DNA from 2 places in the Streptomyces tubbatahanensis genome. Region 1 is predicted to be linked to the other one. Evidence: riboswitches for the same ligand, from Rfam matches in the RefSeq annotation. Region 1 holds a riboswitch; the other holds the start of a gene.
What was found. A riboswitch is a leader RNA that binds a small molecule or an ion and turns the genes downstream of it on or off. The one in region 1 is predicted to bind cobalamin.
Positions count from the first base shown of each region.

Region 2: another riboswitch for cobalamin. It lies ahead of MMF93_RS22160 (ribonucleoside-diphosphate reductase subunit alpha); the one in region 1 lies ahead of MMF93_RS01460 (ABC transporter substrate-binding protein).

Region 1 covers NZ_CP093846.1:344,419-348,623, reverse strand. The annotation lists gene MMF93_RS01460 (ABC transporter substrate-binding protein) at 32-1,579, opposite strand; cobalamin riboswitch at 1,619-1,741, opposite strand; gene MMF93_RS01455 (lysozyme) at 2,025-2,894, shown strand; gene MMF93_RS01450 (NAD-dependent epimerase/dehydratase family protein) at 3,366-4,205, shown strand, end outside.
Region 2 covers NZ_CP093846.1:5,131,529-5,135,733, forward strand. The annotation lists gene MMF93_RS22160 (ribonucleoside-diphosphate reductase subunit alpha) at 1-2,376, opposite strand, end outside; cobalamin riboswitch at 2,489-2,626, opposite strand; gene MMF93_RS22165 (GNAT family N-acetyltransferase) at 2,681-3,178, opposite strand; gene mctP (monocarboxylate uptake permease MctP) at 3,354-4,205, opposite strand, start outside.

The DNA.
Region 1 (4,205 bases):
GTCGCGGTCGTGCGGTCCACAGCGAGCCTCTTCAGCCGATCCTGACGGTGTCGAACCGCGCCCAGTCACAGGAGTTCGGTGGTGCCTCGCGCAGCCCCCGCACCCCTGCGGCCAGCCCGACGATCCAGTCGCTGAACCCCCACACGAGCTGACCCGAGGCGTCCCGGGCCAGACGCTGCGCACGGGCCAGCAGCTCCAGCCTGACCTTCTCGTCCCGGGTGCCTGCCGCCTGGGCGATCAGCCGGTCGAACCTGGCGGAGTGGTAGCCGGTGAGGTTGTTGGGGGCGTCCGCCAGCAGGCGGGTGCGCAGATGGGTGGGGACCGGGAGCGTCGCGGTACGGCTGTGCGCGGCGACGCCCTTCGTCTTGATCTGGCCGAAGTAGGTCGCCGCGGCGCGTACGTTCGGCTCCACCACCAGCCCGATCTCCTTGAGCTGGCCGGCGATCAGCGAGGAGGCGTTCTGCCAGCTCGCGTCGGCGGGGCCGGTCTCCAGCCGGACATGCAGCCCTTCCGCCCCCGCGGCCTTGACGAGGGCGCGTGCCCTGTCGACGTCGCGCTCGCGGGGCGGCAGGCCTTGCGGGTAACCGCGCAGCCCCCTGCCGAAGAGGTCGTTGCCCACGGTGCCGCGCCCCGACAACGCCACCTTCACCAGGGCCTCGCGGTCGAGACCGAGGGTGAACGCCTCGACCAGGCGGGCGTCGGAGAACGGCTCGCGGCTCAACCGCAGCAGCAGGGCCTGCATGGTGCTGAGCTTCGTCTGGAGCAGCTTGACGTTCTCCTCGCCGTCGAGCCGTCCGGCCGAGGCGGCGGACAGGTCGTGCGCGTAGTGCACCTGTCCCGACAGCAGCGCGTTCACCCGTGCCCGCTCCTCGTTCACGGGCACGAACTCCAGTTCCTCGATGTGCGGTCCGCCCGACCAGTGGCCGTCCCACGCCCGGAACACAGCCGAGCCGCCCGGGGTGAACGAGCCGTACCGGAAAGGACCGGAACCCACCGGCTGCGCGAAGTTCTTCGTGCCCCGCGGGACGATTTCGGTACCGGGCGCGGCCAGCGCACTGGCGAACTCGAAGTCCGGCTCCTTCAGCACCAGTGTCAGCTCGCGGCCCCTGGCCCGGCTCGCCGCGAAGTCGACGGCCGAGAAGAGCTGCGCCGACTGGGCGCCCACCGCGGGATCGGCGATACGCCGGTAGTTCCACAGCACGTCGGCGGCGGTCACCGGCGACCCGTCGTGGAACTCGGACCTGCGCAGCCGCACCGTCCACCGTGTGCCGGAACGGTCGCTGTCCCAGGACTCGGCCAGCCGGGCCTGGACGGACATGTCGTCCTTGTACGTCAGCACGCTGTCGTACAGCGCCTTGGCGCGGGCCTGGTCGACGAAGAGGGGTGCCCTGTGCGGGTCGAGCGTCTCCTGGGATCCGCCCGCGCTGAACGCCGCGCGCAGCCGCGAGCCGCCTGCCCCGCCCGGCGCGCCACCGGAGCCGCCGCACGCGCCGAGTGCCGCGGTCGCCGTGAGAGCGCCCGCTCCCGCGAGTATGCGGCGCCGGGGGACGGCACCCTGCATCGATACGCTGTCGAACATGACGCGCGAGCCTCTCCTGGGGTGTCCACGCCCCGGGTCGAAGGAAGCGGCGACGCGCCAGTTGTCTGGCTCCCGGCTCTGGAGTGGACCCAGAGCAGGTCACAGTGGCGGGACCGCGCCGGATTCGCACCGGCTTCCCTGACCGCGTCACCCAATGGTGTGTGTATGTACTACCACGGCGCCGTTCCTGGGCCACCGGCGGCCGGCTCGCCGCGGACCGGGCGGGACCGGTGAGGGATGTGCACAGGTTGGACCAACGGCATTGACAGCACGCTCTTCTCACGGGTAGCGACGCTGCCTATATTTTGACGTGCTCGCGCCAACCGTGCCGCACGGTCGGCGTTCGGCTCGTGGCGCCGTCCCGGCGGACCGTCGACCGGTCCTGCCTGTCACTCCGTCCGGGACACCGACACCAGAACCCCCCACCGAGCACTTGGAGACAGGCATGTCCAACGACAGACTCACCGACACCTCCGCCCCCCTTCCCGCCCTCGCCCCCTCCTCCCGCGGCAAGCGCGCTCTCGTCGCGACCGCGCTCTCCCTCGCCCTCGCCGCCCTGTCCGTCGGCGCGGCCGGTGCCGCGCAGGCCACCGACCGGCCCGGCGAACTCCAGCCGGGCGAGGCCTACATGGGCGCGGGCATCGCCGTACACAAGGGCTGGAAGCAGGACGGCAAGCCCAGCCTCGACGCCTCCGTCGAAGGCGTCGACGTCAGCGGACACCAGGGCAACGTCGACTGGCAGGCGCTCTGGGGCAGCGGCGTGCGGTTCGCCTACGTCAAGGCCACCGAGGGCACGGGCTACCAGAGCGACTCCTTCACGCAGCAGTACAACGGCTCCTACGACGTCGGCATGACCCGCGGCGCCTACCACTTCGCGCTGCCGGACAACTCCAGCGGCGCCGACCAGGCCAACTTCTTCGCCGACCACGGCGGCGGCTGGAGCAAGGACGGCAAGACCCTCCCCGGAGTCCTCGACATCGAGTACAACCCGTACGGCGCGACTTGCTACGGGCTCAGCCAGGGCGCCATGGTCAACTGGATCAAGGACTTCACCGCCACCTACAAGAGCCGGACGGGGCGGGACGCCGTCATCTACACCACCACCGACTGGTGGACCCAGTGCACCGGGAACAACGCCGGATTCGGCGCGACCAATCCGCTGTGGGTCGCGCGGTACGCCGACGGTCCCGGCGCGCTCCCCGCCGGCTGGGGCTTCCACACGTTCTGGCAGTACACCTCGACCGGTCCCACCGTGGGCGACCACGACAGCTTCAACGGTTCGGCCGAGCAGCTGACCGCACTCGCCAACGGGTAGGACCTGCCGACCGCGTCACGCCCGTGCGCAACGGGCGTGACGCGCCGCGCCCACCCTGAACCGCCGAATCGGCGGTGTTTGCCCCCCGACTCCGCTCTCGGGGGGCTTCGCTCTGCCCTCCGCGCCGTCGCCCGCGGCCCGCCCCCGCGTTTCCGCCCCGCGCCCCTCCGCCCCGCGGGTACGTCTGCTCGGCTCGGTTCCCGGGCTTCTCGGCCACCGTCTCCCGGCGCCGCTCGAAGCAGGCTCTTCGCGCCCGTCGCCGCTCGCCGAGGTCAGGCCACTGACCTCTGCGCCCGCCTTCTCCGGCTCTTCGTGAGGCATCTTCCGAGGCGCTCCCTTGCCGTGCGCCGCTCCCTCCCCTCTAGAAGTTCATTCGCGCGTGACAGATGCTTGCGTGCGTTATAAGCTCTAACAGGCCAGTGAGCCGGACAAACCGAGTCCGGGGGGAGCTGGCGGGAAGGGTGTACAAGAATGAGCGCTACCGGAAACGACCTGCATGTTGTCCTCGGCGCCGGGCCGGCCGGCACCACGCTCGCCGCGGAGCTGGCCTCGCGTGGCCACCGGGTCCACCTCGTCGACCGCTCCGGCGCCGGCCCCGACCTCGAGGGCGTGACCCGTGTGCGCGGCGATGTCGGCACCGTCGAAGGGGCCAGGGCCGCCCTCAAGGGCGCCGCGGTGGTCTACCACTGCGTCAACGTCGCCTACCACCTGCAGGTCGACATGATGCCGGGCATCCAGGACGCCGTCCTCGGCGCCGTCGAAGCCGAGGGGGCCCGACTGGTCGTCCTGGACACCCTCTACCCCTACGGCGAGACCCACGGTGAGGTGATGACCGAGGACACCCCGTGGCGGGCGACCGCCAAGAAGGGGAGGATGCGCGCCGAGCTGGACGAGAAGTACCTGGCCGCGCACCAGCAGGGCCGCGTCGCTGTGGTGCTGGGCCGCTCGGCCGACTTCGTCGGGCCCGGCGTGCTCAACTCGACGCTGGGCGGTGCCGTCTTCCCCGGCGCCCTGACCGGCGGCGAGGTGGCGGCTCTGGGCGACATCGACCTGCCGCACAGCTACACGGATATCCGCAACGTCGCCGCGGGGCTTGCCACTTTGGGCGAGAACCCGCACGGTGACGGCCGCGTCTGGCACCTGCCCACCGCGCCGGCTCGCACCACGCGTCAGGTCTTCGAGACCATCGAGGCGAAGCTCGGACGGCCCTTGCGTCTCACTGTGCTGAGCGAGCCGCGCCCGTTCGGCCCCTTCGACCAGACGTTCATGGACTCCTACGCCGAGCTGTTCTACCAGCACACCGAGCCCCAG
Region 2 (4,205 bases), 4.8 Mb from region 1:
GGGCACGGGGACGGCGCTGGTCCCGGCCGCCTGCGCGATGCGGGTCGCCGGGCGCGAGCGCAGGTAGTACGTGGTCTTGATGCCGCTCTTCCACGCGTAGGCGTACATGGAGCTGAGCTTTCCGATGGTGGGGGAGGACAGGAACAGGTTCAGCGACTGGCTCTGGTCCAGGTAGGGCGTGCGGGCGGCGGCCATGTCGATGAGGGCGCGCTGGGGGATCTCCCAGGCGGTGCGGTAGAGCGCGCGCACGGGCTCGGGCACCCAGTCCAGGTCCTGGACGGAGCCGTTCGCCTGACGCAGTGCCTCGCGGGCGCGCGCGTCCCACAGCCCGTGCCGCTTGAGCTCCGCCACCAGGTAGGCGTTCACCTGGAGGAACTCTCCGCTGAGCGTCTCGCGTTTGAAGAGGTTGGAGACCTGCGGCTCGATGCACTCGTAGACGCCGGCGATGGAGGCGATGGTCGCGGTCGGTGCGATGGCCAGCAGCAGGGAGTTGCGCATGCCGGTGCGGGCGATGCGTGCGCGCAGGGCGCTCCACCGCTCGGGCCAGGCCTGGCTCTCGCGCGCTTCGGGGTAGTGGTCGGGGTGGAGGGTGCCGCGCGCGGTGCGGGTCAGCTCCCAGTCGGGCAGCGGCCCGTGGCGTTCGGCCAGTTCGGCGGACGTCTCGTAGGCGGCGAGCATGATGCGCTCGGCGATCCTGGTGGACAGCTCGCGGGCCGCTGGCGAGTCGAACGGCAGCCCGAGCCGGAAGAAGACGTCCTGGAGCCCCATCACGCCCAGGCCCACGGGGCGCCAGCGGGAGTTGGACCCCGAGGCCTGTTCGGTCGGGTAGTAGTTGATGTCCACCACGCGGTCGAGGAAGGTGACGGCCGTACGCACGGTGGCGTCCAGCCGCTCCCAGTCCATCAGCCCGTCCTCGCCCAGGTGCGCGGCCAGGTTGACGGAGCCCAGGTTGCACACGGCGGTCTGGTCGTCGTCGGTGACCTCCAGGATCTCCGTGCACAGGTTCGAGGAGTGCACGACGCGGCCCGGGGTGCCCGTCTGGTTGGCGGTGCGGTTGGAGGTGTCCTTGAAGGTCATCCAGCCGTTGCCGGTCTGCGCGAGGGTACGCATCATCGCGCCGTACAGCTGCCGTGCGGGCACCTGCTTCAGGGCGCGCCCGTCGGCCTCCGCCGCGCGGTAGGCGGCGTCGAACTCCTCGCCCCACAGGTCGGTCAGCTCGGGCACGTCGGAGGGGGAGAAGAGCGACCAGTCCTCGTCCGCCTCGACGCGGCGCATGAACGCGTCGGGGATCCAGTGCGCCAGGTTGAGGTTGTGGGTGCGGCGCGCGTCCTCACCGGTGTTGTCGCGCAGCTCGAGGAACTCCTCGATGTCCGCGTGCCAGGTCTCCAGGTAGACGCAGGCGGCTCCCTTGCGCCGGCCGCCCTGGTTGACCGCGGCGACCGAGGCGTCGAGGGTCCGCAGGAACGGCACGATGCCGTTCGAGTGCCCGTTGGTGCCGCGGATCAGCGCGCCCCGCGAGCGGATGCGGGAGAAGGGCAGGCCGATGCCGCCCGCGTGCTTGGAGAGCCTGGCCACCTGGTGGTAGCGCTCGTAGAGCGAGTCCAGTTCGTCCTTGGGGGAGTCCAGCAGGTAGCAGGAGGACATCTGGGGGTGGCGGGTGCCGGAGTTGAAGAGCGTGGGGGAGGAGGGCAGGTAGTCCAGGGAGCACAGCAGCCGGTAGAAGGTGCCGACCTCGGCGAGCGCCGCAGCCGTCTCGTCCGCCGCCAGCCCGCAGGCCACGCGCAGGAAGAAGTGCTGCGGGGTCTCGATCGCGCGCCGGGTGGTGGGGTGGCGCAGCAGGTAGCGGGAGTGGACGGTGCGCAGCCCGAAGTAGCCGAACCTGTCGTCGGCGCCGTCCGCGACCGCCTCGTCGACCAGCGCGTCGAGGTGTGCGGCGTGCGCCGCGACGAAGGCGTGCGTGCGGTCCGCGATCAAACCCTGGGCGTGGCCGAGCGCGACCGAGGCGGAGAAGGAGGTGACGCCCTCGGCCGCGGTCTCCTCGCGGATGGCGCGTGTGAGCAGCCGGGCGGCCAGCCGCGCGTACGAAGGGTCCGCGCCGATGGACCCCGCGGCGGCCTCGATGGCCAGGTCCCGCAGGTCGGCCGCGGTCGCGGAGGGGGCGCGCCCGCGCAGCGCCGCAGCGAGCACGGGGGCGGGGTCGGCGTCGGCCAGGTCCGCGGTCAGGGCGGTGAGGGTGTCGCCCAGTTCCGCGGCGGGGCCGTCCTGCGCGCCGGGTACGGGAGCGGTTCCGTCCTGTCCGGTGGGCCCGCCGGTGGGCCGCTCCTGGCCGGGCGGCTGCTCCTGGCTGGGTGACGGGGCGGTGGGGGCGATGGTCACGCGGTGCTCTCCCTCGCTGCTCGTGCTCGTGGCAGGGCGGGGCGCGGGGAGCGCGCAGGCGTTCGGGCATGCCGCACTCCGTCCGCCGGCCCAGTCCACGAGACCCGGACGTTCCTCGATGCCGCCGCCGGCAGGTGATCGGACTCGCGGGGCAGCGCTGAGCTGCTCCGCACACCGTTGCGGGACAGTCCCGGACTCGCACCGGGTTCCCCTGCGTCAGTGGCGACGGCCGTGAGGGAGCATACATGTTGTGGCCGCTGTGGCGTGAACCCCCATATCTTGTGTCGTGCTTACCGTGGTTGGCTCACAGCGTCAGGCCGTACGTCCACAGGCTCATTCCCTCGATCGGGTACCAGTCGCGCTCGGGCGTCCGGGCGAAGCCGAGCCGCTCGTAGAGCCGGTGCGCCGCGGCCATGCGCGGATGGGTGGACAGCACCAGCCCGCGCAGGCCCAGTGCGCGGGCCCGCTCCACGCACGCGGTCACCAGCGCCTCGCCCACCCCGCGGCCCCGCGCGCGCTCGGCCACGGCGAGCATCCGGAACTCGCCTTCGCCCTCGCCCGCCCGCTCCGCGTAGGGGCCCAGGGCTCCGACGAAGGTGACCGAACCGACCAGCGTGCCCGCGCCGTCCTCGGCGACCAGCAGGTCCGCGTGGGCGGCGCGGCCCGCGGCGTCGCGCAGGGTCGTCAGATACGGGTCGTCCTCGCCGAAGTCCAGCAGCCCCCCGTCGAGGTAGGCACGCGCGACCAACTCCCCGGCCGCCGCGTACTCCGCGGGCCGCGCCGCCCTGACCGTGATGCCCAACGGCCCCTTCGCGGTGCCGGTCGGGCCGCTCGCTCCGGTCGCCCCGGGTGCGGCGCCGGCTGTGCTCGTCGTGAAGTCCATGGCCGCCATCATGCGCCGACGCGCCGACACCCGTCCCGGAAATTTCCCGGGACGGGTGTCGGTCGGCGGTGGCGTACGCCGGTGCGGGAGGACGTCAGTTGGCCGCGCCGGCCTCCACCCTGGGATCCTCGCCCTTGCCGTCGTCGGTGCGGCCCTCGTCGGTGCGGCCCTGACCGGTGCGGCTCGCGCCGGAGTCGTGCGCCGTGCTGCCGGCGGCCTGCGCGGCGCCGTCACCGGCCTCGGTGGCGTCGGCCGTGTAGTCCTCGGGACGGGTCTCATCGACGCCGTCCGGGGCCCGCAGCGCGCGCAGTACGACCGTTCCGACGACGGTCACGGCCACGTTCAGCACGAACGCCGTCACACCGATGTAGCCCGTCTCCCCGATGCCGGGGATCACGTCGTTGCTGCCGCCGAAGTGCTGCTGCGTCGGGCTGGCCACGCCGTACGCCGCCAGCGTGCCGTACACCATGCCGACGGCCCAGCCCGCCAGCAGCGCCCAGCGGTGGAACCAGCGGGTGAACAGGCCGCCGACGAGCGCGGGGAAGGTCTGCAGGATCCAGATGCCGCCCAGCAGCTGGAAGTTGATGGCCACGGTCTTGTCCATGCCGAGGACGAAGACGAGGGCACCGACCTTCACCAGCAGGGAGACCAGCTTGGAGACCTTGGTCTCCTGCTCGGCTGTCGCGTCCGGCTTGAGGAAGTCCTTGTAGATGTTGCGGGTGAACAGGTTGGCCGCCGCGATGGACATGATGGCGGCGGGCACCAGCGCGCCGATCCCGATGGCGGCGAAGGCGACACCGGTGAACCAGTCGGGGAACATGTCCTCGAAAAGCTGCGGAATGGCCAGCTGCCCGTTGTCCACCTTGGTGCCCGCGGCGATCGCCATGAAGCCCAGCAGCGCGAGGAAGCCGAGCATCAGCGAGTACAGCGGCAGAATCGTGGTGTT